DNA from 2 places in the Pseudomonas sp. Marseille-Q1929 genome. Region 2 is predicted to be linked to the other one. Evidence: predicted binding sites of a transcription regulator. Region 2 holds the regulator's gene; the other holds the start of a gene.
What was found. The regulator sigma-54, encoded in region 2, starts transcription at its own class of promoters, with help from an activator protein. The targets are predictions, from matches to a motif close to ANTGGCATNNANNTTGCTNT.
Positions count from the first base shown of each region.

Region 1 (15,466 bases), on a different contig from region 2:
GGGGGAGCCACTCAGGCAGGTCGGGACGGTAGCGGCTGGCGCTGACGGCCTGGGTGAAGCGCGGCCGTTGAAAGGCTTCGATCTCGCCGTAGGGGAAATGCCCGGTCAGTAGGTAATACAGCGTCACACCAACGCTGTATAAATCCTGTTGAGCCGTAGGGGATTCACCGCCGAACGCCTCGGGGGCGATAAAGCTCGGGGTGCCGGGCAGCAAGTGGGCGCGATCTTCCGAGAGCCCCGGGCAGTAGGCCAGGCCGAAATCCAGCACGCGCAATTCGCCGTCGTCGCCGAGCAGCAGATTCTCCGGTTTTATATCGCGATGCAGGATCTGCCGCCGATGCAGCATGCCCACCGCCCGCACCAACCGCTCGGCGATGGACAACCATTGCGCCAGGGGCAATGGACCTTGCTGCTGGAACAGTTGCGCAAGGGTTCGCCCCGGATATTCACGCATCACATAGTACAAATGCTGACGCGCGCTGGCGGCGTGGACCTCAGGAAACGCACGCCCGGCTACGCGGCGCAGGAACCATTCCTCCGACAGCAAGGCCTGCCCGGCATCGCTGTCGTCGTCGCGGTTGAGGGGCAGGGTTTTCAACAACCATGGCTGCTGATGGGCGTCACGTACCCGGTACAGCAATGACTGTCGGCTATGTGCCAGCACGCCTTCGACCTGCCAGCCTTCAAAGGATTGCCCGGCTTTTAACGGCGGCGGCAGCGGCCACTGCTGCAACTGTACCAGCGCATCGCCGAGGGTCGCGGCGCCGAGGGTGTCGATACGCACCAGCAAGGCGCTGGCGTTGTCCTGGCTGCCGGCCAGGTGCGCGGCATTCACCAGGGTATTGACCGCCACGTCGAGGTCACTTTGCTCGCGCAGGATCGTGCTGATGCTGTGGTCGCCCAAGGTGGCCCACACACCGTCGCTGACCAGCAGGAAGCACTCGCCCTCACGCAGTTCGCCGTCGCGGAAATCCAGCACCAGGTGTTGATCCAGGCCGAGGGCGCGCTTGAGCACATGCTGCATGCCCGGTTGCTCCCACACATGCTCTTCGCTGATACGTTGCAACTCACCGTCCAGCCAGCGATACACCCGGCAATCGCCAACATGCGCCAGGGTGAAACGCTGGCCGCGAAACACCAGGGCGCTGAGGGTGGTCAGCAGTGGCTGGCCGCCGCCATTGGCTTGCAGCCAGCGATTCTGCGCGAGCAGCAAGCGTTCCAGCGCCTGGGCCACGCCCCAGGTTTGCGGCGTGGCGTAGTAGTCGAGGGCCAGCGCCTGCAAGGTCGAACGGGCGGCCAGGCCACCGTCGGCGCATTGGCTCACGCCGTCGGCCAGCGCGCACAGGTAGCCTTTGCTCGCGGCCAGTTCGGCCACGGGCGTGACCACTCGCAGTGCGTCCTGGTTTTCCGGGCGCGGGCCGATGGCGCTGGCCTGGGCGATGCTCAGTCGCAGGCTCATCAGACGCGCGCGGCCGTCACGGCGGCCGAGCCCCAGGTGGTGCGCCAGCGACGTTTGACGCCGTGCAGGCCGAACCAGGCCAGCACGCCGAGGCTGGCGAACAGCCACAGGGCCAATTGATAGCTGCCGGTGCTCTGTTTGATCGCGCCCATTCCCGCTGCGAGGGCAAAGCCGCCGATACCACCGGCCATGCCAATCAAGCCGGTCATCACACCTATCTCACGACGGAAACGTTGCGGCACCAATTGGAACACGGCGCCATTGCCTGCGCCGAGGCCGAGCATGGTGCAGACGAAAAGCGCCAGGGCCGCGTAGGAACTCGGCAGGTTGAAGCCTACTGCGGCAATGCAGACCGCCGCCACGCCGTACATGCCGAGCAGGGTGCGAATCCCGCCGAAACGATCGGCCAGGGCGCCGCCCAATGGGCGCATCAGGCTGCCGCCGAACACACAGGCGGCGGTGTAGTAGCCGGCCGTCACCGCGCTCAGGCCGTACTGGTCGTTGAAATAGCCGGGCAGGGCGCTGGCCAGGCCGATAAAGCCGCCGAAGGTCACGCTGTAGAAGAACATGAACCACCAACTGTCGCGGTCGCCCAGGGCCTTGAAGTAGTCGGCCATGGCTTTGGCTTTGGGCCGTTCCGGGGCGTTGCGCGCCAGCCAGGCGAAGACGATCAGGGTCAGGATCAAGGGAATCAGGGCAAAACCGAATACATTGCTCCAGCCAAACGCGGCTGCCAGTACCGGCGCCAGCAACGCCGCAAACACGGTGCCGGAGTTACCCGCACCGGCGATGCCCATGGCTTTGCCCTGGTGTTCAGCGGGATACCACTGGGACGCCAGTGGCAAGGCGACCGCAAACGACGCGCCGGCCATGCCGAGGAACACACCCAGCAGCAGGGCTTGTTCGTAGCTGTGAATCCCGAGTTTCCAGGCGCCGAACAACGCGACGATCACGATTACCTGGCCGATCAGCCCGGCGGTCTTGGGCGACAGCTTGTCGGCGAGCATGCCCATCAAAAAGCGCAGCACCGCGCCGGCGAGGATCGGTGTCGCGACCATCAGGCCGCGTTGTTGCGTGGTCAGGTGCAGGTCGGCGGCAATCTGGATCGCCAGCGGGCCCAACAAATACCAGACCATGAAGCTCAAATCGAAATACAGGAACGCGGCAAACAGGGTCGGGGTGTGCCCGGATTTCCAGAAGCTTGATTTCATCACGCACCTCAACGGTTGGGAGTCTTATAAGAAGGCCTGGTGATGGAGCTGCCGGCGAAGGCCGCCCCACCGGCCCCATGCTCTGGGGCCAAAACGCAAAAACGCCGCCACCGGGTTTGCGAGAGGCAAACCGGATGTGCGACGTCTTTGTCGTGGAGGGGCAACCGCCGTTGGTTACCTGTAGGGATCCTTTAGCAAGAGCTGAGCCAGATCAGCCGAGCAACTCGCTCATGGCGATAATCTGCTCCGCCACCTGGATCAGTTTCTGCTGGCGACTCATGGCCTGGCGGCGCATCAGGGTGTAGGCCTCTTCCTCATTGCAGGCCTTCATTTTCATCAGCATGCCCTTGGCCAGTTCGATGCGCTTGCGCTCGGCCAACTGCTGGTCACGGGCCTGCAACTGCGCGCGCAAGGACTGGTCGCTCTCGAAGCGCGCCATGGCCACATCGAGGATAGGTTGCAGGCGCTGGGCCTGGATGCCTTCGACGATGTAGGCGCTGACGCCGGACTTGATGGCCTGGCGCATTACATTCGGGTCATGCTCGTCGGTAAACATCACGATGGGCCGGGGCTGGTCACGGCTGACCAGCACCACTTGCTCCATCACGTCGCGCCCGGGTGACTCGGTATCGATCAGGATCACGTCCGGGCGCACCGTTTCGACGCGCGCAGGCAGGTCGATGGTCAGGCCGGACTCATCGATCACCTCGAAACCGGCCTCGATCAGCGCCGCCTTGAGCCGCCCGACTTTGCGCGGGGTGTCATTGATCAACAGGATTCGCAACATATCGGTCTTCCTGTCAGCGCAAGGCCTGGCGGCTGGTGGGATCGTTCATCGCGTGCAGACGGAAGCTGCGCGCATAGGCGGCGGGGTCGCGGCCATCCCAGATCTTGCCGTCGATCAGTTGGCTGCTGCGCATGTCCTGGGCGATCGGGGGAACGCCGACGGCGCTGGCGGCCTCGCGGTATAGCGTCAATTGCTGCACCTGGCGGGCAACCCCCAGGTAGTCCGGGTCTTCGCGCAGCAGGCCCCAGCGGCGGAACTGGGTCATAAACCACATGCCGTCCGAGAGGTACGGCAGGTTCACCGCGCCACCGGCGAAAAACCGCAGGGCATGGGGGTCTTGCCATTGGTTGCCGAGGCCATCGTCATAGCTGCCCAGCAGGCGCGGCTCGATGCAGTCGAGGGGCGCGTCGAGGTAGTCGCGGGCGCTCAGCAGTTGTGCGGTGGAGCGGCGGTTTTCCTGGCTCTGCTCGATAAAGCGGCTGGCTTCGAGGATGGCCATCACCAGCACGCGGGCGGTGTTGGGGTATTGGTCGACAAACGCCTGGGTGCAGCCGAGGACTTTCTCCGGGTGGTCGGGCCAGATCGCCTGGGTGGTGGCCAGGGTAAAGCCCTGGTTTTGTTTCACCGCGCTGGCACACCAGGGTTCGCCGACACAAAAACCATCGATACGCCCGGCTTGCAGGTGCGCGACCATTTGCGGCGGCGGTACCACCACGCTGTTGACGTCCTGCAACGGGTGGATGCCTTGGCTCGCCAGCCAGTAATACAGCCACATGGCATGGGTGCCGGTGGGAAATGTCTGGGCGAAGGTCAATTTTGTGCGGCTTTGGTGCACATGGCGATCCAGTGCATCAGGAGTGACCACGCCCTGCTGTTGCAGGCCGTGGGACAGGTTGATGCTCTGGCCGTTCTGGTTGAGCCCCATCAGCACTGCCATGTCGGTGGGCGCTACGCCGCCGATGCCCAGGTGCACGGCATAGATCAGCCCGTACAGGCTGTGGGCGGCGTCCAGTTCGCCGCTGACCAGTTTGTCGCGCAGGGTGGCCCATGACGCCTGGCGCTTGAGGTTGAGGGTCAGGCCGTAGGGTTGGGCAAAGCCCTGGGTGGCGGCAACTACCAGCGAGGCGCAATCACTCAGGGCCATGAAGCCCAGGTCGAGACTGCTTTTTTCCGGCGCGTCACTGCCGTTGACCCAGGCCAGTGGGTCTTTTCTCTGGCGGTTATCTGCCGGTTCGTTCATCAATGCCTGCCTTTTCTCTCAAAAAAAACGTCGTTCCCTCGGATGGCGCTAGAGACCATTGCAGGGTAACGACGCCTTTGTCCGTAGGCCCGTGCCTTCGTTGGCGCGCGCTCTGATGAGTGTGTGTAGCAATGCACATGCCATGGCCAGGGGTGGACGCGTGCCGTCAGTTTTCCGTCAAGATTGAAAATTGGCTGACTCTCAGTATGGCCGCTTTGTCACGCCAGGCCGCCGAGAAAAACCAAGGTGAATAGTGCTTTCCCTGCAAGGATGACCCGCCACCGGCTGTGCAGCTGGTTGTTATGCGCTGCGTTATCGCTGGGCACCTGTGCGGCGAGGGGCGAGCCCTACCGGGCGCAGGAGGAGAACCTGCAGCGGTTTTTCACCGCGCTCTCGGTGCCATTGGGCTTGTCGGTTGTCCTCAGCCGCAAAGTCGCTCGCCTGCACGTCAGTGGGCTGTTTGATTTTGACGCACCGCAACAGGTCCTGGAGGTACTGGCCCTGCAGGAGGGCCTGATCTGGCATCGGGATGGGCAAGTCCTCTATCTCTACGAAGCCGATGAGGTGAGGAACTCGGCCGTTGTGCTACGGCACATTTCCGTCGACAGGCTGCGGGGGCTGATGCGTCGTACGGGGCTGGATGAGTCCGGCTATCCCTTGCGTAAAAGCGGGGAGCGCCTGTTCTCCGTCACGGGGCCGCCAAGCTATGTCGATCAAGTGCTGCGCCTGGCGCAACTGATGGATCGGCCGCCTGCCCAACCGCGTGTGGCGCTGCCCTCCGTTGGCGTGGTGCAGGTGTTCAATGTTGATGTGGCCGATCGTTATTACGGCGTGGGTACGGACATGATTTCCGTGCCCGGGATGGCTTCAATGATCGAAGCCCGGTTGTCCAGCGAGCACAAAACTCAACTGGCTGACGGCAGCCTTACGTTTGTTGCCTATCCAGACACCAACAGCCTGCTGATCCAGGGCAAGCCCGATCAGGTGAGTCTCATCAAGCAGTGGGTCGCGGAGCTGGATGTGCTCACCCGGCCGGATGAGGTTTCGTTGTGGCAGGTAGGCGCCGATCACAACGAACTCAAGACCCTGGCCGCCCCTCCAGGGCCATCACCCTTGACGGCGGAGCAGCATGAGCGTGTGCAGCGCGCGTTCATGCAACGGGGTCGCGAAATTTCTCCATGAATAGGGCGCTTGTCCATGCACCTGGAAATACTTCTGCAAGAGCAACTGATCAGTCGCAAGCGTCTGGCGGCGTTTGCAGTAGGGAAGGTGTTGCCGCTGACACCTGACGTCATTCGCTGTGTGGAGGTGCGGGTCAATGGTCAGTTGATGGCGTTGGGAGAGTTGGTGCAATTGGAGGATCGGTTGGGGGTCGAGTTGCATGAGGTTTATCACGATTGGGTCGCCCGGTAGGGCCAGATAAAGAATTGTCCTACTGAGTAGCTGCGAAAAACGCCGGATGAATGGGTTTTTCCCTAGGGCGAGGTGTAGGACTGTTTTTTATAGTCGTGACGTTGGCGGGTGAGCCCGTACAGGAAATAAGGAATTCAATGTCAGTCGTTGGATACAGAGGTGCGTATGGCGGTCGTGATTGACGGGTCAGCGACGTCCCTCGTTTTTGCCCACTGGACCTTACATGGCGATGGCCGGTTGACGGGGGGCGGGACAGACGTTCAGTTGCCACCCAAGGAGGGCCAGGTGCTGCGATTGCTGCTGGGGTCGGGTGGCACGCTGATGACCAAGGACCGCTTGCTGGAACTCGCATGGCCCAGGGGCGAGGTGGCCGAAGAGTCGCTGACGCGTTGCATTTACTCGTTACGCAAGTACTTGAAGGCCGACAAGGTGTTTATCAAGACGATCTATGGCAGGGGGTATCGGTTTACTTGTCCGGTGCAGGTGGGAAGTGCTGATGCGAGGCCGGTAGCTCATGTGTGTGCGGCTTGTGGTCAGGTCAACAATGTTTAAAGCCTGGGGGAAAGGCCTGCTTTTGAGCCTGTTGATGGGTAGCAGCCCTGCATTGGCCTACTGCTGGGACGAAGTGGCCAGCCGTTATGACCTTGAGCCGGAGCTGCTGCAGGCCATCGCTGCTGTCGAGTCGGGTTACCGCGCGCAGACCATCAACACCGCTAACCGTAATGGCACGCGGGATATCGGCTTGATGCAGATCAACAGCATTCATCTGCCCCGTCTGCTGAAGCTGGGCATCACGGAAGAGCGGTTGTTGAGCGAGCCCTGTCTCTCGGTGGAGGTGGCAGCGTCGATTCTTACCGAGTTCATCCAGCGCTTTGGTTACAACTGGACTGCCGTCGGCTCCTATAACGTCGGTGGGGGGGCAGGCCCCAAGCGTGAGGCCTTGCGCATGCAATACGCGCAGAAGATCTGGGCGCGCTACGAAGAGCTGGTTGCCAATCGCCCATGACGATTGGCGGCACGCCTCGCATGCAGCCCGCCACCCCGGCTATAATCGTCGCCACCTTTCGCCGCCATCCGAGTCTAGCCCGCCCATGTATACCCTGGCCCGCCAGCTGTTGTTCAAACTTTCCCCGGAAACTTCCCACGATCTGTCCCTGGACCTGATCGGTGCCGGTGGCCGCCTGGGGCTCAATGGCCTGGTATGCAAGGCACCGGCAAAAATGCCGGTATCGGTGATGGGGCTCGACTTCCCCAACCCGGTCGGGCTGGCGGCTGGCCTGGACAAGAACGGTGCGGCCATCGATGGCTTTGCGCAGCTGGGTTTCGGTTTTGTCGAGATCGGCACCGTGACCCCGCGCCCACAGCCTGGCAACCCCAAGCCGCGTATCTTCCGCCTGCCGGAAGCCGAAGCGATCATCAACCGCATGGGCTTCAACAACCTGGGCGCGGATCACTTGCTGTCGCGGGTTCAGGCGGCGAAGTACAAGGGCATCCTTGGGATCAATATCGGCAAGAACTTCGATACGCCGGTGGAACGTGCGGTGGATGACTACCTGATCTGCCTGGACAAGGTCTACGCCCACGCCAGTTACGTCACCGTCAATGTCAGCTCGCCCAACACCCCGGGCCTGCGCAGCCTGCAGTTCGGTGACTCACTCAAGCAATTGCTCGAAGCCTTGCGCCAGCGCCAGGAAGACCTGGCCGTGCGCCATGGCAAGCGTGTGCCGTTGGCGATCAAGATTGCCCCGGACATGAGCGACGAAGAGACCGTGCTGGTGGCCCAGGCCCTGGTGGACTCGGGCATGGATGCAGTGATCGCGACCAATACCACCCTCAGCCGTGTTGGCGTCGAAGGCCTGGCCCATGGCGACGAAGCGGGCGGCCTGTCGGGCGCGCCGGTGCGTGAGCAGAGCACCCATATCGTCAAGGTACTGGCCGCCGAACTGGCCGGGCGCTTGCCGATCATCGCGGCCGGTGGCATCACCGAAGGCCAGCACGCTGCCGAGAAGATCGCTGCTGGCGCCAGCCTGGTGCAGTTGTACTCCGGGTTTATCTACAAGGGGCCGGCGTTGATTCGCCAATCGGTGGATGCTATCGCGGCACTGCCAAAGGCCTGAAACCACCCAATAAAAAGGGCTCCATAAAGGAGCCCCCTGGGCCGAAGCCCGCCGCCCGGATAGGACGTGCGTGGTTAAGTCGTTATCGCTTCAACAGTGTATGTCGGAATTAAGTGCCCTGATTAGCCGACGGCGTGAAGTTCGTTGAGTCTGTGGATTCCCGCAGTGCCAGTCATACCGTCCCAGTTGTCGCCGCGTCCTTCTCGCCAGCCGTTGATCCAGGCTTGGCGTACCGACGGTAGAGTAAATGGGCAAAGCTCACGGGATTTGCCATGAACGCCATATTGATATCCGCGTAAAAATGCTCTTTCCAACGGATCACGCTTAAGTCTTCTCATAGGGTGTTTCCCTCACTTGTTGACTGTCTTGATATCCTTCGGCCCCGTCTGGTGCCGGGCAGAGTTTTTCTGCCGTTGGTGGGCTCGCTGCCGGCGTGGCGAGCCTATGTGTCGGCGTCGTTACGGCGCCAACCTGTGTTGAGTTCTAACCAATAGGTCACATGGATTCAATGATCGTTTTGTCATAAGCACGTAACGATAATGATGCTATAGCCATAAGCTGGGATGGCTTTTCGCCCCATTTACCTGGCAAAGCCAGCTATGATGCACCCTGCAAAGAGGATGGGTTTAATCCTTTAGTGAGAATGTCCGCCCGTTGCAGTCGGTTACTATTCGACGAAGGGTCGGAATATTTCCTTTTGTTACGCCACATTATCTATCTGCCCCGTCAACCACGGCCTAAAGGCCCGGCAGGCGGGGTGGGACGGCACATTCGTGCCACGCGAGCACTCTTCAAGAAAAGTGCTTGATTGAAAACCGAGCCGGCGATGCGTCGCCCGTTCATTTATTGCTGAAAAGCCTGGAATGCCCCATGTCGGACCGTTTTGAACTCTTCCTCACCTGCCCCAAGGGCCTCGAAGGCCTGCTGATCGAGGAAGCCGTCGGGCTTGGCCTTGAGGAAGCCCGCGAGCACACCTCGGCCGTGCGCGGCATGGCCGACATGGAAACCGCCTACCGCCTGTGCCTCTGGTCGCGCCTGGCCAACCGCGTGTTGCTGGTCCTCAAGCGCTTCCCGATGAAGGACGCCGAAGACCTCTACCACGGTGTGCTGGATATCGAATGGGCCGAGCACATGGTCCCCGACGGTTCCCTCGCCGTGGAATTCAGCGGTCACGGCTCGGGCATCGACAACACCCACTTCGGCGCGCTGAAGGTCAAGGATGCGATTGTCGACAAGCTGCGCACCCCGACCGGCGAACGTCCGTCCATCGACAAGATCAACCCGGACCTGCGCATTCACCTGCGCCTGGACCGTGGCGAGGCGATCCTGTCCCTCGACCTCTCCGGCCACAGCCTGCACCAGCGCGGCTACCGCCTGCAGCAGGGCGCCGCGCCGTTGAAGGAAAACCTGGCGGCCGCGATCCTGATCCGAGCCGGCTGGCCGCGCATTGCTGCCGAAGGCGGCGCGCTGACTGACCCGATGTGTGGCGTGGGCACCTTCCTGGTGGAAGGCGCGATGATTGCTGCCGACATGGCGCCGAACCTGAACCGTGAGCTGTGGGGTTTCACCACCTGGCTCGGTCACGTCCCGGCACTCTGGAAGAAACTGCACACCGAAGCGTCGGAACGTGCCGCTATCGGCATGAACAAGCCGCCGCTGTGGGTGCGTGGCTATGAAGCCGACCCGCGCCTGATCCAGCCTGCGCGCAACAACATCGAGCGCGCTGGCCTGAGCCATTGGATCAAGGTCTACCAGGGTGAAGTCGGCACCTTCGAGCCGCGCCCGGACCAGAACCAGAAAGGCCTGGTGATCTGCAACCCGCCGTACGGCGAGCGTTTGGGTGACGAAGCCAGCCTGTTGTACCTCTACCAGAACCTCGGCGAGCGTCTGCGCCAGGCGTGCATGGGCTGGGAAGCGGCGGTGTTCACCGGCGCGCCGGACCTGGGCAAGCGCATGGGCATCCGCAGCCACAAGCAGTATTCGTTCTGGAACGGCGCGTTGCCGTGCAAATTGCTGCTGATCAAGGTCAACCCGGACCAGTTCGTTACCGGCGAGCGTCGCACCCCGGAGCAACGCCAGGCCGAACGCGAGCAAGCCGCCTACGATCAAGCCCCGGTGGAACCACAAGAGCGCCAGTACAACAAGAACGGCAACCCGATCAAGCCAGCCCCGGCGCCGGTGGTCGAGCAGGCGCGCCTGAGCGAAGGCGGGCAGATGTTCGCCAACCGCCTGCAAAAGAACCTCAAGTTGCTGGGCAAGTGGGCCAAGCGTGAAGGCGTGGATTGCTACCGCGTGTACGACGCCGATATGCCGGAATACTCCATGGCCATCGACCTGTATCACGATTGGGTCCACGTCCAGGAATACGCCGCGCCGAAATCCATCGACCCGGAAAAAGCCTCCGCACGCATGTTCGATGCCCTGGCTGCGATTCCCCAGGCGCTGAACATCGACAAGAGCCGCGTCGTCGTCAAACGCCGCGAGCGTCAGAGCGGCACCAAGCAGTACGAACGCCAGAGCGCCCAGGGCAAGTTCACCGAAGTCAGCGAAGGCGGCGTGAAGCTGCTGGTCAACCTCACCGACTACTTGGACACCGGCCTGTTCCTCGACCACCGCCCGATGCGCATGCGTATCCAGAAAGAAGCGGCGGGCAAGCGTTTCCTCAACCTGTATTGCTACACCGCTACCGCGAGCGTGCATGCAGCCAAGGGCGGCGCGCGCAGCACCACCAGCGTCGATTTGTCGAAGACTTACCTGGACTGGGCGCGTCGCAACTTCTCCCTCAACGGTTTCTCCGACAAGAACCGTCTGGAGCAGGGCGATGTGATGGCGTGGCTGGAAGCGAGCCGCGATGAGTTCGACCTGATCTTCATCGATCCGCCGACCTTCTCCAACTCCAAGCGCATGGAAGGCATCTTCGACGTGCAGCGTGACCACGTGCAGTTGCTCGACCTGGCCATGGCCCGCCTGGCACCGGGCGGCGTGCTGTACTTCTCGAACAACTTCCGCAAGTTCGCGCTGGAGGACAACCTCAGCGAACGCTACGCGGTCGAGGAAATCAGCGACAAGACCATCGACCCGGATTTCGCACGTAACGCGAAGATCCACCGGGCGTGGAAAATCACCGCGCGCTGATCGCTGTCAATAAAAGCCGCAAGCCTGGAATATTCCAGCCTTGCGGTTTTTTTACGCTGGTCAAACCCAGGCCCTATGGCTATAACTTAACGCCTAGCCAAAGTGACACCCCCCGCACGCTGGCGTTGTGAGTGTTGCCTATGCCGTTGCAAGCCGTTCGCCCGAAAATCCTTGGTTTTATCAGTGAGCAGGCATCGGCTTGGCTGGTGGCATTGGTGGTGTTATTGGCGGGGGCTGCGCTGACGCTGATCGTTGCGTGGGCGGCGTCCAACCTCTATCAGCAACAGCTGCGCCAGCGCTTTCAGTTGCTGGTCAATGAACGCTACAGCCGCCTGCAAGAGCGCTTTGAGGACCAGGAGCAACGCCTGGGTAGCCTGCGGCGTTTTTTCGTCAATTCCGGCGACGTATCCCGTGACGAGTTCGATGGTTTCGCCCAACCCCTGCTGCTGCGCACCCGTGCCTATTCCTGGGCGCCGCGGGTGTTTCGCGATCAGCGCAACGCGTTTGAGCAGACGGTGTCACGCCAACTCGGCAAGCCCTTTGTCATTCGCGAGCTGGACGCCACGGGTGAGTTGGCCCCTGCGCCCCAGCGTGATGAGTACGTGCCGGTGCTCTACAGTCAGACCCAGAGCCTGCTCGGTTCGCCTTTGGGCTTTGATTTACTGGCCCAGCCCCTGCGCCGTTCAACCCTTGAACGTGCGCTGAAGACCGGCAAGATGGCGGTGTCGCAACCCATGCAGTTGGTGGGGGTGGAACCGTCCTATGCCGCCGGCGTATTGCTGGTAGCACCCGTCAGCAAGTTGCCGGACAGCCAGCAATCCCAGCCCGAGGCCTATGGCTTTGTGATGGCCGTGATCAGCATGCGGCAGTTGGTGGCCGATGGGTTGCCCAAGCCAAACCGCGACAACCTGGTGATGCAGATCATCGACACCTCCGACACCCAGAAGCGGGTGCTGTACGCGTCGAGCAATACGCCGGGCAGCAGCGACCTGGCTGCCGCGCGCCGGTTGACCCTGGGCGATCACGTCTACGCCCTGAGCCTGCAAGCGAGCCAGGTGTTCGACCAGGCCAACCACTCCTCGATGAACACGATCCTGACCATGGGCGGCCTGCTCAGCCTGCTGCTCAGCGCGTTGTTGTACGTGCTGGTCAGCCAGCGTCAACGCGCGTTGAAACTGGTCGAACAGCGCACCGAGCAATTGCGCCTGCGCGAGCTTGAGTTACGCGGCGCCCATGGACAGTTGCGCAGCGTGCTGAACGCGGCGACCCAGGTGGCGATCATTGCCACTGACCTGCGCGGCGTGATCAATACCTTCAATGCCGGCGCCGAGCAGATGCTGGGGTTCAAGTCCGATGAAGTGCTGGGCCGCTTGACCCTGGAAAGCCTGCACCTGGCACCTGAGTTGGAGGCGCGCGCCGCCAGCCTGAGCCAGATCATGGGCAAGCGCATCCCGCCGAGCCAGGCAATGCTGGTAGAAAGCCCCGACCACGAGCACGAGGCCCGCGAGTGGACCTTGAAACGCCAGGATGGCAGCCAGTTGACAGTGAATATGTTGGCCACGGTGTTGCTGGATGACCATGGCTTGTGGGTGGGCCACTTGGCGATTTACCTGGATGTCACCGAACAAAAACGTGTCTACGAAGCCTTGGCTGCACGGGATCGCCTGCTGAAAAAGCTCAGCGCCCATGTCCCTGGCGGGATCTTCCAGTTCACCCTTGAGCCCAAGGACAACTGGCGCTTTATCTACGCCAGCGATGGCATACGCGATATCTATGAGATCGAACCGGGGGTGCTGCAACAGGACGCCAGCAAGGCGCTGGACCGTATTCACCCACTGGATATCGAGCGGGTGCGGGCTTCGATTCGCTTGTCGGCGCTGCAATTGAGCCATTGGCGTGAAGAATACCGCGTGCAGTTGCCGCACCGGGGCGTGCGCTGGATTCGCGGCGAAGCCACGCCGGAAGAGTTACCGGGAGGCGGTACGTTGTGGCATGGCTATGTATCGGATATTTCCGATTTGAAACGGGTCGAGGAAGAACTGCGCGCCTTGTCGATTACCGACTCGTTGACGGGGATTCATAATCGTCGGTATTTCCAGGATCGCCTCAAGGCCGAGATGGTCCGGCTCAACCGGGTGTCGGGGTCGCTGTCGCTGATCATGCTGGACATCGACCACTTCAAGCGGATCAACGACCAGCACGGGCATGGCGTGGGCGACGGTGTGTTGCAGGAGTTGTGCAAGCGCATCAGCGTACGCCTGCGGCGTAGCGACGTGTTCTGCCGCCTGGGTGGGGAAGAGTTCATGGTGCTGTGCCCCAACACCGATGGCGAGCAGGCCTACAGCCTGGCGATGGAGCTGTGGCAATCGTTGCGCAGCGAGCCGATGGAGCCGGTCGGTATTGTCACCGCCAGCTTTGGCGTGGCCAGTTGGCGTGTTGATGAAGGGATTGATGGGTTGTTGCTGCGTGCTGATTCGGCGGTGTATGTCGCCAAGCAGGCGGGGCGGGATCGGGTCGAGGCCTGTGGGAGTGGGCTTGCTCGCGATAGCGGCAGGTCAGTCAACTGATGGGTGACTGATCGATCGCCATCGCGGGCAAGCCCGCTCCCACATTTTGATTGGATTCACCCCCATTTTGCTTTGTGAACCCAATCCACTGTGGGAGCTGGCTTGCCTGCGATAGCGGTATATCAGTCTGACACTCTGCCTTCCAGGTTCAGAGCACGGGCGCAGCCGCCGCCAGTTTCGGCTGGCGATACAGGTCCAGCAGCACCTGATCCAGCACCGACGAGGCGCCCCACGGCTTCGGATCGTTGAGGATTGCCACCACCGCCCAGGTATTGCCGTTGTTGTCGCGGCTGAACCCGGCAATGGCGCGCACGGTGTTCAAGGTGCCGGTCTTCACGTGGGCCTCGCCGCGCATGGCGGTGGTCTTCAGGCGTTTGCGCATGGTGCCGTCGGTGCCGGCGATCGGCAGGGAGCTGATGTATTCAGCCGCATACGGGCTTTTCCACGCGGCTTGCAGCATCGCGGCCATTTCCCGGGCACTGACCCGTTCGGCGCGGGACAGGCCGGAGCCGTTTTCCATCACCAGGTGCGGCGCGGTTATGCCTTTTTTCGCCAGCCACTGGCGCACGACGCGCTGGCCGGCCTTGGCGTCGTCGCCGTCGGCATCGTTGCGAAACTGTGCGCCTAGGCTCAGGAACAACTGCTGGGCCATGGTGTTGTTACTGTATTTGTTGATGTCGCGGATGATTTCCGCCAGGTCCGGCGAGAACGCACGGGCCAGGACCTTGGCGTCTTTCGGCACCGGCGCCTGGATATCGCGGCCCTGGATGCTGCCGCCCAGCTCCTGCCAGATCGCGCGCACGGCGCCGGCGGTGTAGGTGGCGTGGTCGAGCAGCGACAGATACGTCTGCGAGCTGCAGCCATCGGCCAGTTGGCCGCTGACGGTGACCGTCACGCTGCCATCGGCGGCGGTGACCGGGTTGTAGCGCACGTCGCCGGTGCACTGCTTGGTGTTGGATACCTTGACCTGATTGTCGATGCGGATACTGGCAATCGGCGGCTCGACCGACACGATGACCCGGCCCGAGTCATTGCGGGTCACGAAGCGCAGGGCCTTGAGGTTGACCAGCAGAGCGTCGGGCTTGACCAGGAAGGGCTTGTTCTCGTCGTTGCCGTCGTCATTGAACTCGGGCAATAGCGGTTGTTTGAAGAAGGCACGGTCCAGCACCAGGTCGCCGGTGACTTGCTGCACACCGTTGGCGCGCAGGTCGCGCATCAGCAGCCAGAGTTTTTCCATGTTCAGCTTGGGGTCGCCGCCGCCCTTGAGGTAGAGGTTGCCGTGCAACACGCCACCGCTGAGGGTGCCGTCGGTGTAGAACTCGGTTTTCCACTGGTGGTTGGGGCCGAGCATCTCCAGGGCCGCGTAGGTGGTGACCAGCTTCATGGTGGAGGCCGGGTTGACCGAAACGTCGGCGTTGAAGATGGTCGGCGTGCCCGGACCGTTCAGCGGGATCATCACCAGGGACAGTGCGTTGTTTTGCAGCTTGGCTTTTGTCAGTGCCTGCTGGACGTTCGGCGGCAGGGTGTTGTTGACGGT
Region 1 covers NZ_JAFLWU010000007.1:93,954-109,419, forward strand. The annotation lists gene J1G37_RS11070 (bifunctional protein-serine/threonine kinase/phosphatase) at 1-1,459, opposite strand, end outside; gene J1G37_RS11075 (nitrate/nitrite transporter) at 1,459-2,670, opposite strand; gene J1G37_RS11080 (ANTAR domain-containing protein) at 2,882-3,457, opposite strand; gene J1G37_RS11085 (CmpA/NrtA family ABC transporter substrate-binding protein) at 3,471-4,697, opposite strand; gene J1G37_RS11090 (secretin N-terminal domain-containing protein) at 4,968-5,879, shown strand; gene J1G37_RS11095 (FliM/FliN family flagellar motor switch protein) at 5,895-6,110, shown strand; gene J1G37_RS11100 (winged helix-turn-helix domain-containing protein) at 6,276-6,662, shown strand; gene J1G37_RS11105 (transglycosylase SLT domain-containing protein) at 6,655-7,116, shown strand; gene J1G37_RS11110 (quinone-dependent dihydroorotate dehydrogenase) at 7,202-8,227, shown strand; gene J1G37_RS11115 (ribosome modulation factor) at 8,350-8,565, opposite strand; gene rlmKL (bifunctional 23S rRNA (guanine(2069)-N(7))-methyltransferase RlmK/23S rRNA (guanine(2445)-N(2))-methyltransferase RlmL) at 9,098-11,362, shown strand; gene J1G37_RS11125 (diguanylate cyclase) at 11,503-13,929, shown strand; gene dacB (D-alanyl-D-alanine carboxypeptidase/D-alanyl-D-alanine-endopeptidase) at 14,078-15,466, opposite strand, start outside.
Region 1: a site for sigma-54 is predicted at 4,823-4,842, ahead of J1G37_RS11085 (CmpA/NrtA family ABC transporter substrate-binding protein). Genes of this name have one in related genera too.

Region 2 (15,466 bases):
AGCGCGGCGGGCATGGCGGCGGCGGGCGTACCGACTACCGTTATTTCCTCAGTGATGACCGTGCCATGGGTTATGCCCGTGAAGCGCTGCGCCAGGCCCTGGTCAACCTGGAAGCCATTCCGGCGCCGGCCGGTACGTTGCCGGTGGTGCTTGGGTCGGGTTGGTCCGGCGTGCTGCTGCACGAAGCCGTGGGCCATGGCCTGGAAGGCGACTTCAACCGCAAGGGCAGTTCCGCCTACAGCGGGCGCATGGGCGAGATGGTTGCGTCCAAGCTGTGCACCATTGTCGATGACGGCACGTTGGCCGGCCGTCGTGGTTCGCTGAGCGTTGATGACGAAGGCACGCCGACCGAGTGCACCACGCTGATCGAAAACGGCGTGCTCAAAGGCTATATGCAAGACAAGCTCAACGCCCGCCTGATGGGCGTGGCACGTACCGGCAATGGCCGTCGCGAGTCCTATGCGCACTTGCCGATGCCACGCATGACCAACACCTACATGCTCGCCGGAGAAAGCGATCCGGCGGAGATCATCGCCTCGGTAAAACGCGGGATCTACTGCGCCAACCTTGGCGGCGGCCAGGTGGATATCACCAGTGGCAAGTTCGTGTTCTCCACCAGCGAGGCGTACCTGATCGAAGACGGCAAGATTACCGCGCCGGTCAAAGGGGCAACGTTGATCGGTAACGGGCCGGAAGCCATGAGCAAGGTGTCGATGGTCGGTAACGACCTGTCGCTGGACAGCGGTGTGGGCACGTGCGGCAAGGATGGGCAGTCGGTGCCGGTGGGTGTCGGCCAGCCAACGCTGAAGATTGATGCGATCACCGTGGGTGGCACGGGCTCGTAGGAAGGGTGGAGCTTCGGGTGGCGAAGATCGCCACCCGGGGAAGAGGATCAGCGCAGACCGCGTTGAGTCTCGTCCAGCTCACGGATGTACTTGAAGATTTTACGGCTGGTGGCCGGCGCCTTGTTGTGCGCCTGCTCGTGTTGGGCCTGGCGGATCAGGGAGCGCAATTGCTGGCGGTCCGCGTCCGGGTAGTCCAGCACGAATTTCTCCAGCACGGCGTCATCGCCCGCGATCAGGCGGTCACGCCAACGTTCCAGGTTATGGAAGCGTTCGTTGTACTGGCGAGTGGAGGCATCGGTTTGATCAAGCAAGGCCAGAATGGCGTCAGTGTCCTGATCGCGCATCAGCTTGCCGATAAACATGATGTGCCGTTTACGCGCGATATTCGCGGTGTGCTTGGGTGCATCCGCCAGCGCCCGGCGCATTTCGTCGGTCAGGGGCAGTTTTGCAATCAAGTCTTTCTTGAGCGTTGTAAGGCGCTCGCCAAGGTCAACCAGAGCATGCAGCTCACGTTTGACCTGGGTTTTGCTTTTCTCCCCATCGAGGGAGTCGTCGTAAGAATCAACCATGGTGGCAGTCCGCAAAGAAACGCCGCCATGATAACCAGTCGGGGGCCGCTTGTCCGGCCCGGTCGCTCGATGGCCTTAACCGAAAGCAGAATTTGAGTGGAGAAAACCATGAGTGCAGCCCAAAGCGTCGGTCCGCAAGCGTTACCGGCACTGCAGGAACAAGTCGAGCAGATCCTTGCCGAGGCCAAGCGCCAGGGGGCCAGTGCCTGTGAAGTGGCGGTGTCGCTGGAGCAGGGGCTGTCGACGTCGGTCCGTCAGCGCGAAGTGGAAACCGTTGAGTTCAACCGTGACCAGGGCTTTGGCATCACCCTGTACGTGGGGCAGCGTAAGGGCTCGGCCAGCACCTCGGCCAGTGGCCCGGAAGCGATTCGCGAGACCGTCGCCGCCGCGTTGGCGATTGCCAAGCATACCTCCGAGGATGAAAGCTCGGGCTTGGCCGACAAGGCGCTGATGGCCAAGGATTTGAAGGACTTCGATCTGTTCCATGAATGGGATATCACCCCGGAACAGGCCATTGAATTGGCATTGACCTGCGAAGCCGCGGCGTTCGATGCAGATGCCCGCATCAAGAACGCTGATGGCACCACGTTGAGCACGCATCAAGGTTGCCGCGTGTACGGCAACAGCCACGGTTTTGTCGGCGGTTATGCCTCCACCCGCCATAGCTTGAGCTGCGTGATGATCGCTGAAGCCAACGGCCAGATGCAGCGCGACTACTGGTATGACGTGAGTCGCCAGGGCGAACTGCTGGCCGACCCGGCCAGCATTGGCCAGCGTGCTGCGCAACGTGCCGCCAGCCGCTTGGGCGCCCGTCCGGTGCCGACCTGCGAAGTGCCGGTGCTGTTTTCGGCGGAGTTGGCCGGTGGTTTGTTCGGCAGTTTCCTCAGCGCGATTTCCGGTGGCAACCTGTACCGCAAGTCTTCGTTCCTTGAGGGCGCTATCGGGCAAAAGCTGTTCCCGGAGTGGTTGACCCTCGATGAGCGCCCGCACCTGATGCGTGCCATGGGCAGCTCGGCGTTTGACGGCGATGGCCTGGCGACCTATGCCAAACCGTTCGTCGAAAACGGCGAATTGGTGTCCTACGTCCTGGGCACTTACTCCGGCCGCAAGCTAGGCCTGCCAAGTACGGCCAACGCCGGTGGTGTACACAACCTGTTCGTCACCCATGGCGATGAAGACCAGGCGGCGTTGTTGCGTCGCATGGGACGTGGTCTGCTGGTGACCGAGTTGATGGGCCATGGCCTGAACATGGTGACCGGGGATTACTCCCGGGGTGCGGCGGGCTTCTGGGTGGAAAACGGCGAGATCCAGTTCGCCGTCCAGGAAGTCACCATCGCTGGCAACATGCGCGACATGTTCAAGCAAATTGTCGCGGTGGGTAACGATCTGGAACTGCGCAGCAACATTCGTACAGGCTCGGTGCTGATCGAGCGGATGACTGTCGCCGGCAGCTAATCCCTCCGACGCTTCACCTAAAAAAGGCGCGCCATCTCAACGATGGCGCGCCTTTTTTTGTGGCTGCATTACAGGCGGATTAATCTGCCACTCTTGTTTTGATTCTCAATATCATTTAATAATAAATATCATTACCGGATGAGTGTGGATCATGAGTTCAGTCCTGCATGAGGATCCTTACCTGGAGAGCTGGCGCTGGATGAGTCGCCAGATTCGCTGCGGCCTCAACCCCGACGAGCCGCGCCTGATCGAGCATTACCTCAACGAGGGTCGCTACCTGGCGTGCTGCACCGCGACCCATCCGTGGACGATCGCTGAAACCTCATTCCGCCTGCTGCTCGACACCGCCAGCGATATCGCGCTGCCCTGGCATTGGCGCTCCATGTGCCTGGACCAGGCCTGGCGTCCCCTGCGTGACCTGGAAAAACTCTCTCACTGTGCCTGCCGCCTCAAGCGTTGGCAGAGCTTTGCGTGGCGATTGGCGACCTGCGAATTGCTGCCGTCTATTTCTCACTCCGACCTGGTGCAAGGATCTAACGATGAGTAACACCCGTATCGAACGCGACAGCATGGGCGAACTGCAAGTGCCGGCCGAGGCCTTGTATGGCGCACAAACCCAGCGCGCAGTGAACAACTTCCCGATCAGTCACCAACGCATGCCGGCGCAATTCGTCCGCGCCCTGATCCTGGCCAAGGCCGCCGCCGCCAAGGCCAACGTCGACCTCAAGCAAATCACCGAAGGGCAGGGCAAGGCCATCGTCGATGCCGCCCAGGGCTTGCTCGAAGGCGACTTCATGCAGCATTTCCCGGTGGATATTTTCCAGACCGGCTCCGGCACCAGTTCCAACATGAACGCCAACGAAGTGATCGCGACCCTGGCCAGTCGTCTGCTGGGCGAGGCGGTCAACCCCAATGACCACGTGAACTGCGGCCAAAGCAGCAACGACATCATTCCAACCACTATCCACGTCAGCGCCGCGCTGGTCCTGCACGAACAAACCCTGCCAGCGTTGCTGCACCTGGTGCTGGTGATCGAGCGCAAGGCGGAGGAAGTCCACCCGTTCATCAAGACCGGTCGCACGCACCTGATGGACGCCATGCCGGTGCGCATGAGCCAGGTACTCAATGGCTGGGCACAGCAACTCAAGGCCAACATCGGTCACTTGCAGGATTTGCTCCCGAGCCTGCAGGCCTTGGCCCAGGGCGGCACGGCGGTCGGCACCGGGATCAACGCCCACCCGGAATTCGCCGCGCGTTTCAGCCAGCAGTTGAGCAGCCTGACGGACGTGACCTTCACTCCGGGCAAGAACCTGTTTGCGCTGATTGGCTCCCAGGACACCGCCGTCGCCGTCTCCGGCCAGTTGAAAGCCACTGCCGTGTCGCTGATGAAAATCGCCAACGACCTGCGCTGGATGAACTCCGGACCGCTGGCGGGCCTTGGTGAAATCGAGCTGGAAGGCCTGCAACCGGGCTCCTCGATCATGCCGGGCAAGGTCAATCCGGTTATCCCGGAAGCCACGGCCATGGTCGCCGCCCAAGTCATCGGCAATGACACGGTCATCACCGTCGCAGGCCAATCCGGCAACTTCGAGCTGAACGTGATGTTGCCGATCATCGCCCAGAACCTGCTCAGCAGCCTCGAACTGCTGGCCAATTCCAGCCGTCTGCTGGCGGACAAGGCCATCGCCACCTTCAAGGTCAACGAAGCCAAGCTCAAGGAAGCGCTGTCGCGCAACCCGATCCTGGTTACGGCACTCAACCCGATCATTGGCTACCAAAAGGCCGCTGAAATCGCCAAGAAAGCCTATCAACAAGGCCGCCCGGTGATTGATGTGGCCCTTGAACACACCGACTTGCCCCGCAGCCAACTGGAAGTCCTGCTGGACCCGGAAAAGCTCACGGCCGGCGGCGTGTAATCACCGACCCTGCTTTGGAGGCTCACCATGGAGCACTGGAAACGCACGATCGAACGGGCCAATCGCTGCTTTATGCAGGGCGAACTGGTTGACGCTCGCGAGGCCTATTTGCAAGCCCTGGCCCTGGCCCAAGTGCTGTTCGAACGTTGGGCGGATGCCGACGAAGCAGTGGCGGCTTGCGTCATCTCCCATCACAACCTGGCGGACCTGCATCTGCGCCTGAACCAGCCGGAGGAAAGCGCGGAATACCTCTGCGCTATCCACCAGCGCCTGTTGCAGGCCATGCAGGACCCGCGCCTGACCCCGCAATTGCGTGAGGCGGCGCTGCGCCAGAGCAGCAAGACCTACGTCGAACTGTTGAACTTCATCAGCGACCACGGCGAGTACCCGCGTACCCATCGCCTGCTGGGTGGTACCGCGGCGCAACAGGATGCGTCGACTCGCAACAGTCCTTATTACGGAGCACATTGATATGACCTACACCTTGCCTGCCTTGCCTTACGCCTACGACGCCCTGGAACCGCACATCGATGCGCAAACCATGGAGATTCACTACACCAAGCACCACCAGACCTACATCAACAACCTCAACGCCGCTGTCGAGGGCACCGAGTTTGCGGGCTGGCCAGTCGAGAAACTGGTGTCCAGCGTGCAGCAGCTGCCGGAAAAACTGCGTGCCGCCGTGATCAACCAAGGTGGCGGCCATGCCAACCATTCGCTGTTCTGGGCGGTGATGTCGCCCAAAGGTGGCGGCAAGCCCGAGGGCGCGCTGGCCAAGGCTATCGATGAGCAAGTGGGTGGTTTCGACAGCTTCAAGGAAGCCTTCACCAAGGCTGCGTTGACCCGTTTCGGCAGCGGTTGGGCCTGGCTCAGCGTGACCCCGCAAAAGACGCTGGTGGTGGAAAGCAGCGGTAACCAGGACAGCCCGCTGATGAACGGCAATACGCCAATCCTCGGCCTGGACGTCTGGGAACACGCCTACTATCTGCGGTATCAGAACCGTCGCCCGGAATACATCAACGCCTTCTACAGTGTTATCAACTGGCCGGAAGTCGCTGCGCGCTATCAGGCCGCCTTGGCCTGACATTGACCACCATAACAAGATCTAAGGCCGACTATGGGCACTGAAACACTGGCGATCAGCAGCGGGCGAATGTTTCGTTATGCGTTTGGCTCGCTGCTGCTATTGGCAGGTACTGCATTGCTGGTAGCCCACGGGCTGGACTGGCTGAACCTGGAGCCGCGCATCCTGCGCGCTCTGCAAGGTGGATCGATTTGCGCGCTGGGCACGGCGCTTGGCGCGGTGCCCGTCCTGGTCATTCGACGAATGCCGGTAGCGCTGAGCGACACATTGCTGGGGTTTGGTGCCGGGGTGATGCTGGCGGCGACAGCCTTTTCGCTGATCGTGCCGGGGATCGCTGCTGCTGAAAGCCTGGGGCTCACGCCCTGGGGCGCCAGTGGGTTGATCAGCTTCGGCATCATGCTGGGCGCGTTCGGGCTGTATCTGGTTGATCGCAAGGTCTCCGGGGCGAGCCCGGAAATGTTGGTGGGAACACCGGATCACCCGGTGATACCGCCGCGTATCTGGCTGTTCGTGTTTGCCATCATTGCCCATAACATTCCGGAAGGCATGGCGGTGGGGGTTTCGGCAGGCGGCGGTATGCCGGATGCAGATAGCCTGGCCATGGGCATCGCCTTGCAGGATGTGCCCGAAGGCCTGGTGATTGCCTTGGTATTGGCCGGGGCAGGGATGTCGCGGGTCAAGGCGTTCCTGATCGGTGCGGCTTCAGGTTTGGTCGAACCGGTATTTGCCGTGCTGTGTGCCTGGTTGGTGAGTTTGGCAGAGGTGCTGTTGCCGCTCGGTCTGGCGTTGGCGGCCGGGGCGATGTTGCTGGTGGTGACGCACGAAGTGATCCCCGAATCGCGGCGCAACGGTCACGAAAAGCTTGCCAGCCTGGGGTTGTGTATCGGTTTTTGCTTGATGATGGTGATGGATACCGCATTGGGCTGAAGTCGTTGCGACTTCACGCCCGCCTCAAAGGGTGAGTTTACTCACCCTCATCAAAGAAGTTGTTGATCAGCGCCACCAAGGCGTCCATCGCTTCCTGCTCTTGCTCGCCCTCTGTCTTGAGGTGAATCCTGGTGCCCTTGCCGGCGGCCAGCATCATCATGGCCATGATGCTTTTGCCATCGACCATGGATTCCGGGGTGCGCCCCGCACGGATTTGGCAAGGGAACTGCCCGGCAACGCCGACGAACTTCGCGGAAGCCCGGGCATGCAAGCCCAGCTTGTTGATGATTTCAATTTCCAGAGCGGGCATCGCGGGGGTGATCCTTTCAGCTAAGGTCGCGGTGGCGAACCTGGACGTTCTTGAGGGTTTGTTGCAGCACCTGGCCCAGGCGTTCGGTCAGGTAGACCGAGCGGTGGTGGCCGCCGGTGCAGCCAATGGCGATGGTGACATAGGCCCGGTTGCTTGCAGCAAAGCGCGGCAGCCATTTGAGCAGGTAGCTGGAGATATCCTGGAACATTTCTTCGACATCCGGCTGCGCTGCCAGGTAATCGGCCACGGGCTGGTCTAGCCCGGACTGCTCACGCAGCTCGGGTTTCCAATAGGGATTCGGCAGGCAGCGCACATCGAACACCAGGTCGGCATCCACCGGCATGCCACGCTTGAAGCCAAACGACTCGACCAGGAACGCAGTACCAGGCTCCGGCTGGTTCAGCAGGCGCAGCTTGATGGCGTCGCGCAGCTGGTACAGGTTGAGGCTGGTGGTGTTTATTTTCAGGTCGGCGAGGTCGATGATCGGCCCCAGTAATTTGGTTTCGTCCTCGATGGCTTCGGCCAGGGAACGATGCGGGCTGCTGAGGGGATGGCGTCGACGGGTTTCGGAAAAGCGCTTGAGCAGCGTCTCTTCGTCGGCGTCCAGGTACAGCACATCACAATGAATGTGCTTGGCGCGAACTTCCTCAAGCAGTTGCGGGAACCGCTCAAGGTGGCTGGGCAGGTTGCGGGCATCGATCGAAACGGCCACCAGGGGTTGCGCCAGTTCGGTGTGGATCAGCGCCCGCTCCGCCAACTCCGGCAGCAAGCCGGCGGGCAGGTTGTCGATGCAATAGAAGCCGTTGTCCTCAAGAACGTTGAGGGCGGTGCTTTTACCCGAGCCGGAGCGGCCGCTGACGATGATCAAACGCATGATTACTGCCCGTTCTGTTCATCCAGGACAACCTGGTACAGCGCCTCGTTGCTGCTGGCGCTGCGCAGTTTGTCGCGTACTTCCTTGCGGTCGAGCATGCTGGCGATCTGACGGAGCAGTTCCAGGTGAGCATCGGTGGCGGCTTGCGGGACCAGCAGAACGAACAGCAGGTCAACCGGTGCGCCGTCGATGGCGTCGAAATCGATGGGAGCGTCCAGGTGCAGCAGGGCGCTGACAGGTGCCTCACAGCTTTTGAGGCGGCAATGGGGAATGGCGATGCCGTTGCCAAAACCGGTGGAACCGAGTTTTTCACGGGCAATCAGAGCCTCGTACACATCTTGCATCTCCAGGTCAGGCACTTCGCGGCTGATCAGGTTGGCAATTTGTTCGAGGGCTTTCTTTTTACTGCCGCCCGGCGCGTTCACGAGGGAACGGCCGGGGGTCAGGATGGTTTCAAGTCGAATCATGGGTGGGGAGTGTTAGCGGCCAGTGCCCTGGAGAAGGCTCTGCTGCTTTTCCTTATGCTTTTTGATTTGGCGATCCAGCTTGTCGGTCAGGTCGTCAATGGCGGCATACATATCTGAATGCTCGGCATTGGCGACTACTTCCCCGCCGGGTATACGCAAGGTGGCTTCGATTTTCTGCTTCAGCTTTTCGACAGTCATGATGACTTGCACGTTGGTGATCTTGTCGAAATGCCCCTCAATTCTTTTGAGTTTTTCGCCGATATAGGCGCGCAGCGGTTCGGTCACTTCCAGTTGGTGTCCACTGATGTTGACTTGCATACAGCTTCTCCTTCGTTGCCAGTGCATAAAGCGGTGGGCAGGAATACCCACCACTGGAACGCTGTGGCCCGCCCGTCACATCAAACGCTTACGCTCGCTGGAAGGCGCGATCCCGAGGGACTCGCGGTACTTGGCGACGGTTCGACGGGCGACCTGAATGCCTTGTGCCTCCAGTAAACCAGCGATCTTACTGTCACTCAATGGCTTTTTCTGATTTTCCGCGGCAACCAGTTTTTTGATGATCGCGCGGATCGCCGTGGACGAGCATTCGCCGCCTTCGGAGGTGCTGACGTGGCTGGAGAAAAAGTATTTCAGCTCATAAATACCCCGTGGGGTATGCATGAATTTTTGCGTGGTCACCCGTGAAATCGTCGACTCGTGCATGCCGACCGCCTCGGCGATGTCGTGCAGCACCAACGGTTTCATCGCTTCGTCGCCGTATTCCAGGAAGCCGCGCTGGTGCTCGACGATCTGGGTCGCGACCTTCATCAGGGTTTCGTTGCGGCTCTGCAGGCTCTTGATGAACCAGCGGGCCTCCTGCAACTGGTTGCGCATGAAGGTGTTGTCGGCGCTGGTGTCGGCACGGCGCACAAAGCCCGCGTATTGCGGGTTGACCCGCAGGCGTGGCACCGATTCCTGATTCAGCTCCACCAACCAGCGCTCGTTGTCCTTGCGCACGATCACGTCAGGGACCACATATTCGGCTTCGCTGGACTCGATCTGCGAGCCTGGGCGCGGGTTGAGGCTCTGCACCAGTTCGATGACCTGGCGCAGGTCGTCTTCCTTGAGCTTCATGCGGCGCATCAGCTGGCTGTAGTCACGGCTGCCCAGCAGGTCGATGTAATCCGTGACCAGGCGTTGGGCTTCAGCGAGCCAAGGGGTCTTGGCGGGCAGTTGGCGCAATTGCAGCAGCAGGCATTCGCTGAGGGTGCGGGCGCCGATACCGGCGGGCTCGAACTGTTGGATGCGGTGCAGGACGGCTTCGATCTCGTCCAGTTCGATGTCCAGCTCCGGGTCGAACGCTTCGAGGATCTCCTCTAGCGTCTCGTCCAGGTAGCCCTGGTTGTTGATGCAGTCGATCAGGGTCACGGCGATCAGGCGATCGGTGTCCGACATCGGCGCGAGGTTCAGTTGCCACAGCAGATGGCTCTGCAGGCTCTCGCCAGCGGAGGTGCGGGTGGTGAAGTCCCACTCGTCGTCATCGTTGCTGGGCAGGCTGCTGGCGCTGGTCTGGTAGACGTCTTCCCAGGCGGTGTCCACGGGAAGCTCGTTGGGAATGCGTTCGTTCCATTCGCCTTCTTCCAGGTTATCCACCGTTGGGGCGGTTTCCTGGTAGGAAGGTTCTTGCACGTCGGAGTTGGGTTTTTGCTCGATGTTGTCGGCCAGCGGGTCTGCGTTATCGAAGTCGTCGCCTTCTTCCTGGCGTTCGAGCATCGGATTGGACTCCAGGGCCTCCTGGATTTCCTGTTGCAGGTCCAGGGTCGACAATTGGAGCAGGCGGATGGCCTGTTGCAGCTGCGGTGTCATCGTCAGCTGCTGGCCCATTCTCAGGACTAGCGATGGTTTCATGGCAGGGGCTTAACACCTTATTCGCCGGCGCAATGCGCCATCCACGACAGGGCGCGTGAGCGCCAAACATAAGCAAATTATATGCCTGATATCGCGGGCTTTGCCTAGAGCGCGGTAACAATAAAAATCCGGAGGTTCCTATTGACTCCCGCGCACCTTGGCAAACAGGCCGTGACACCACGGTGTTTACAGGCGGAACTCGTGACCCAGGTACACTTCCTTCACCAGTTCGTTGGCCAGGATAGTGGCTGAATCGCCTTCGGCGATCAGTTGGCCATCGTTGACGATATACGCGGTCTCGCAGATATCGAGGGTTTCACGCACGTTGTGGTCGGTGATCAGTACGCCGATGCCCTTCGCCTTGAGGTGATGGATGATCTGCTTGATATCGCCGACCGAGATCGGGTCGACACCAGCAAACGGTTCATCCAGCAAGATGAACTTCGGCGCGGTAGCCAGGGCACGGGCGATTTCCACACGACGACGCTCACCACCCGACAAGCTCATGCCGAGGTTGTCGCGGATGTGGTTGATGTGGAACTCCTGCAGCAGGCTTTCCAGCTCCTTGCGACGGCCGTCACGGTCGAGTTCCTTGCGGGTCTCGAGAATCGCCATGATGTTGTCGGCTACCGACAGTTTGCGGAAGATCGACGCCTCCTGCGGAAGATAGCCGATACCGGCGCGTGCACGACCGTGCATGGGCTGGTGGCTCACATCCAGGTCGTCGATCAGCACGCGACCCTGATCCGCCTGGACCAGGCCGACGATCATATAGAAGCAGGTCGTCTTGCCGGCGCCGTTGGGGCCGAGCAAGCCGACGATCTGGCCGCTGTCGATCGACAGGCTGACGTCACGCACGACCTGCCGGCTTTTATAGGCCTTGGCCAGATGCTGGGCTTTCAGGGTTGCCATTACTCGGCCTTCTTCTTCGGCTGGATAACCATGTCGATACGCGGACGTGGTGCGGTCACCTTGGAGCCATTGGCGCGGCCGGCGTTGGCGATCTGCTTCACGGTGTCGTAGGTGATTTTCTCGCCTTCCGTGGAGTTGCCGTCCGGGCTGAGCACCTTGGCTTGGTCGATCAGGACAATGCGGTTCTGCTGGGCGTGGTACTGGATGGTCTTGCCGTAGCCCTTCATCGGGCCGGTGTCGGTAGGCGACTGCTTCTGTTCGAAGTAAGCCAGGTTGCCCACCGAGGTCACCACATCAATGTCGCCATTGGGGGTACGGGTCAGGGTCACCGTGTTGCCGGTGATCTTCATCGAGCCTTGGGTGATGATTACGCCGCCGGTGTAGGTGGCGACGCCTTGCTTGTCGTCCAGTTGCGCATCGTCAGCCGAAATGTGGATCGGTTGCTGGCTATCGTTCGGCAGAGCCCAGGCGCTCACGCTTCCCAGTGCTGCGCCCAGACTGAGCAAAATAGGGAGAGTTTTAACGAGCCTCATACTGTCCTCTTACGTTCGATAGCAGGTGTATCCTGCTTTCTTTCAAATACGCTTTCATTCCCTTGCCAGTCGATACCCCGCCAGCGCCGTCGATTCTAACGTCTTGCTCGGTCTGCGCATATTGCTTCTGCGGGAATACGGTCATGCGACTGCTGGTAATCACGGTGTCACGGTTTTTATCATCGGTGCGCGCAACGCGTACCGAATCGATCAGTTCCACTTCGGTGCCGTCCGGGTTGACCTCGCCACGCTTGCTGGTGACGTGCCACGGAAACTCGGTGCCGCGGTAGATGTTCATGTCCGGGTTGGTCAGCAGGGTCACTTCGGAGGTCTTCAAATGCTCGACCTTGTCCGAGGTGATCTCGTACTGCACCTTGCCATCCGGCAGGTACTGGATGCTGTAGGCATTGGTGGCGTAATAGTCGATAGCGCCTTGATCAACCTGCGCGACAGGCTGGTCGAGAAAGCGCTCCGGGCTGATATTCCAGTAGCCCACCGCCAGGAACAGCGCGGCGATGACCCCGAATAACAGGAAGTTGCGAATCTTTTTACTCAGCATAAAACGCTCTATAGGTAGGCGGCGTGGGCCGCTTCAAGGCTGCCTTGGGCACGCAGGATCAGCTCGCAGAACTCGCGGGCGGCACCTTCACCGCCGCGGGCGGTGGTGATGCCGTGGGCGTGCTCGCGAACAAACGCCGCCGCATTAGCGACGGCCATGCCCAGGCCGACCCGGCGGATCACCGGCAGGTCAGGCAAGTCGTCGCCCAAGTAGGCGACCTGCTCATAGCTTAGGTTGAGTTGGCCAAGAAGCTCGTCCAGAACCACCAGTTTATCCTCGCGGCCCTGATACAGGTGAGGAATCCCCAGGTTTTGTGCACGGCGTTCCACAACGGGGGTTTTTCTGCCGCTGATAATTGCCGTTTGCACGCCCGCCGCCATCAGCATCTTGATGCCTTGGCCGTCGAGAGTGTTGAAGGTCTTGAATTCGCTGCCATCTTCGAGGAAGTACAGGCGGCCGTCAGTCAGCACGCCGTCCACGTCGAAAATCGCCAATTTGATGTGTTTGCCGCGTTGCAGCAAGTCGCTGGTCATTTACATCACTCCCGCACGCAGCAAGTCGTGCATGTTCAGGGCGCCGATTGGGCAGTCGTTGCTATCAACGACCACCAGCGCACCGATCTTGTGGTCTTCCATGATTTTCAAGGCTTCGGCCGCCAGCATCTCGGGGCGGGCCGTCTTGCCGTGGGGGGTCATCACGGCGTCGATGGTGGCCGTGTGGATGTCGATGGTGCGGTCCAGGGTGCGGCGCAGGTCGCCGTCGGTGAAGACGCCGGCGAGTTTGCCGTCGGTTTCCAGGATCACGGTCATGCCCAGGCCCTTGCGGGTCATTTCCATCAACGCGTCTTTCAGCAGCGTGCCGCGTTGGACGTGGGGCAATTCATCGCCCGAATGCATGACGTTTTCCACTTTCAGCAGCAGGCGACGGCCGAGGGCGCCGCCAGGGTGGGAAAACGCGAAGTCTTCTGCGGTAAAGCCGCGGGCTTCCAGCAACGCCACGGCCAGGGCGTCGCCCATGACCAGTGCGGCGGTGGTGGACGAGGTCGGCGCCAGGTTCAGCGGGCAGGCTTCGTGGGCCACGTGAACATTGAGGTTCACTTCGGCAGCCTTGGCCAGCGTCGAATCTGGGTTGCCGGTGAGGCTGATCATCTTGATGCCCAGGCGCTTGATCAGCGGCAACAGGGTCACGATCTCGTTGGTGGTGCCCGAGTTGGACAATGCCAGGATGATGTCATCCTTGGTGATCATGCCCATGTCGCCGTGGCTGGCTTCGGCGGGGTGCACGAAAAAGGCGGTAGTCCCGGTGCTGGCCAGGGTGGCGGCAATCTTGTTGCCGACATGGCCGGATTTGCCCATGCCGACCACGACAACGCGGCCCTTGCTGGCCAGAATCATCTCGCAAGCGCGTACGAAATCCGCGTCGATATGGGCCAGCAAGCCTTCTACGGCTTCAAGCTCAAGGCGGATGGTGCGTTGTGCGGATTGAATAAGGTCGCTGGATTGGCTCATGTCTGAAATCGTATAGCCTGACGAAAAGTCGGCGATTATAGCGGCAATGCGCAATTCCCTCACGTAAGTTCGTCAGGGTTTATTCGCAATGCCCGTGAGATTCATCTAAAGCAACGCTTTTTCCCTGTCCTGTGTCTGAACAAGCACGGTTCCGGCCTTGGGCGCGTTGTACCAGCAGTGATATAGTTCGCCGCCAGTTCGGTCCGCCCAGCCCATGTGGCTAACTATTGCACGAGCGTTGCAAACGTTTGGCGCAAACATGGTGTCTGAGTGAAAGGCTGCATCCCAAGGAGTTTAGATGAGTGCCGATAACGCCTACGCGGTCGAGCTGAAGGGCCTTACCTTCAAGCGCGGGACGCGCAGCATCTTCAATAACGTCGATATCCGCATTCCGCGCGGCAAGGTCACGGGCATCATGGGGCCTTCCGGTTGCGGCAAGACCACCTTGCTGCGCCTGATGGGCATGCAATTGCGCCCGACTGCCGGTGAAGTTTGGGTCAACGGCCAGAACCTGCCGACGTTGTCGCGCAGCGATCTGTTCGATGCGCGCAAGCACATGGGTGTGCTGTTCCAGAGCGGTGCGCTGTTCACCGATCTCGATGTTTTCGAAAACGTAGCCTTCCCGCTGCGGGTGCATACCCAGCTGTCCGATGAAATGATTCGTGACATCGTGTTGCTGAAACTACAGGCCGTCGGGCTGCGTGGTGCCATCGACCTGATGCCTGACGAGCTGTCCGGCGGTATGAAGCGCCGTGTGGCCCTGGCCCGTGCCATTGCCCTCGACCCGCAGATCCTCATGTACGACGAGCCTTTCGTGGGCCAGGATCCGATCGCCATGGGCGTGCTGGTGCGCCTGATCCGCCTGCTCAACGATGCGCTGGGCATTACCAGTATCGTGGTTTCCCACGACCTGGCAGAAACCGCGAGCATTGCCGACTACCTTTATGTGGTTGGCGATGGCCAGGTGCTGGGGCAGGGCACGCCTGAAGAGCTGATGAACGCCGATAACCCGCGCATTCGCCAATTCATGACGGGCGACCCCGATGGCCCGGTGCCTTTCCATTTTCCGGCAGCGGACTACCGCTCAGATCTTCTGGGGAAGCGTTGATGCGCAAGACTTCACTTATCGAGAAGGTCCGCCTTTTCGGTCGCTCCGGCATCGACATCATCGAAGTGCTCGGCCGTTCGACGATTTTCCTCTTCCACGCCTTGCTGGGCCGTGGCGGCATTGGTGGCGGTTTTGGCCTGCTGCTCAAGCAACTGCACGCAGTGGGCGTGATGTCCCTGGTGATCATCGTGGTCTCCGGGGTCTTTATCGGCATGGTGCTGGCGCTGCAGGGCTTCAATATCCTTTCCAGCTACGGTTCGGAGCAGGCGGTCGGGCAGATGGTGGCCCTGACGCTGCTGCGTGAACTGGGGCCGGTGGTCACCGCCTTGCTGTTTGCCGGGCGCGCAGGTTCTGCGCTGACCGCCGAGATCGGCAACATGAAGTCCACCGAGCAACTGTCCAGCCTGGAAATGATCGGCGTGGACCCGCTCAAGTACATTGTTGCGCCGCGCCTGTGGGCCGGCTTCATTTCCCTGCCACTGCTGGCGATGATCTTCAGCGTGGTCGGTATC
Region 2 covers NZ_JAFLWU010000001.1:519,812-535,277, reverse strand. The annotation lists gene tldD (metalloprotease TldD) at 1-845, shown strand, start outside; gene yjgA (ribosome biogenesis factor YjgA) at 893-1,414, opposite strand; gene pmbA (metalloprotease PmbA) at 1,523-2,869, shown strand; gene J1G37_RS02450 (FagA protein) at 3,021-3,416, shown strand; gene J1G37_RS02445 (class II fumarate hydratase) at 3,409-4,785, shown strand; gene J1G37_RS02440 (hypothetical protein) at 4,813-5,256, shown strand; gene J1G37_RS02435 (superoxide dismutase) at 5,258-5,869, shown strand; gene J1G37_RS02430 (ZIP family metal transporter) at 5,903-6,796, shown strand; gene J1G37_RS02425 (HPr family phosphocarrier protein) at 6,834-7,106, opposite strand; gene rapZ (RNase adapter RapZ) at 7,123-7,980, opposite strand; gene ptsN (PTS IIA-like nitrogen regulatory protein PtsN) at 7,983-8,447, opposite strand; gene raiA (ribosome-associated translation inhibitor RaiA) at 8,460-8,765, opposite strand; gene J1G37_RS02405 (RNA polymerase factor sigma-54) at 8,841-10,334, opposite strand; gene lptB (LPS export ABC transporter ATP-binding protein) at 10,521-11,246, opposite strand; gene lptA (lipopolysaccharide transport periplasmic protein LptA) at 11,246-11,779, opposite strand; gene lptC (LPS export ABC transporter periplasmic protein LptC) at 11,766-12,338, opposite strand; gene J1G37_RS02385 (HAD family hydrolase) at 12,347-12,871, opposite strand; gene J1G37_RS02380 (KpsF/GutQ family sugar-phosphate isomerase) at 12,872-13,846, opposite strand; gene J1G37_RS02375 (ATP-binding cassette domain-containing protein) at 14,145-14,954, shown strand; gene mlaE (lipid asymmetry maintenance ABC transporter permease subunit MlaE) at 14,954-15,466, shown strand, end outside.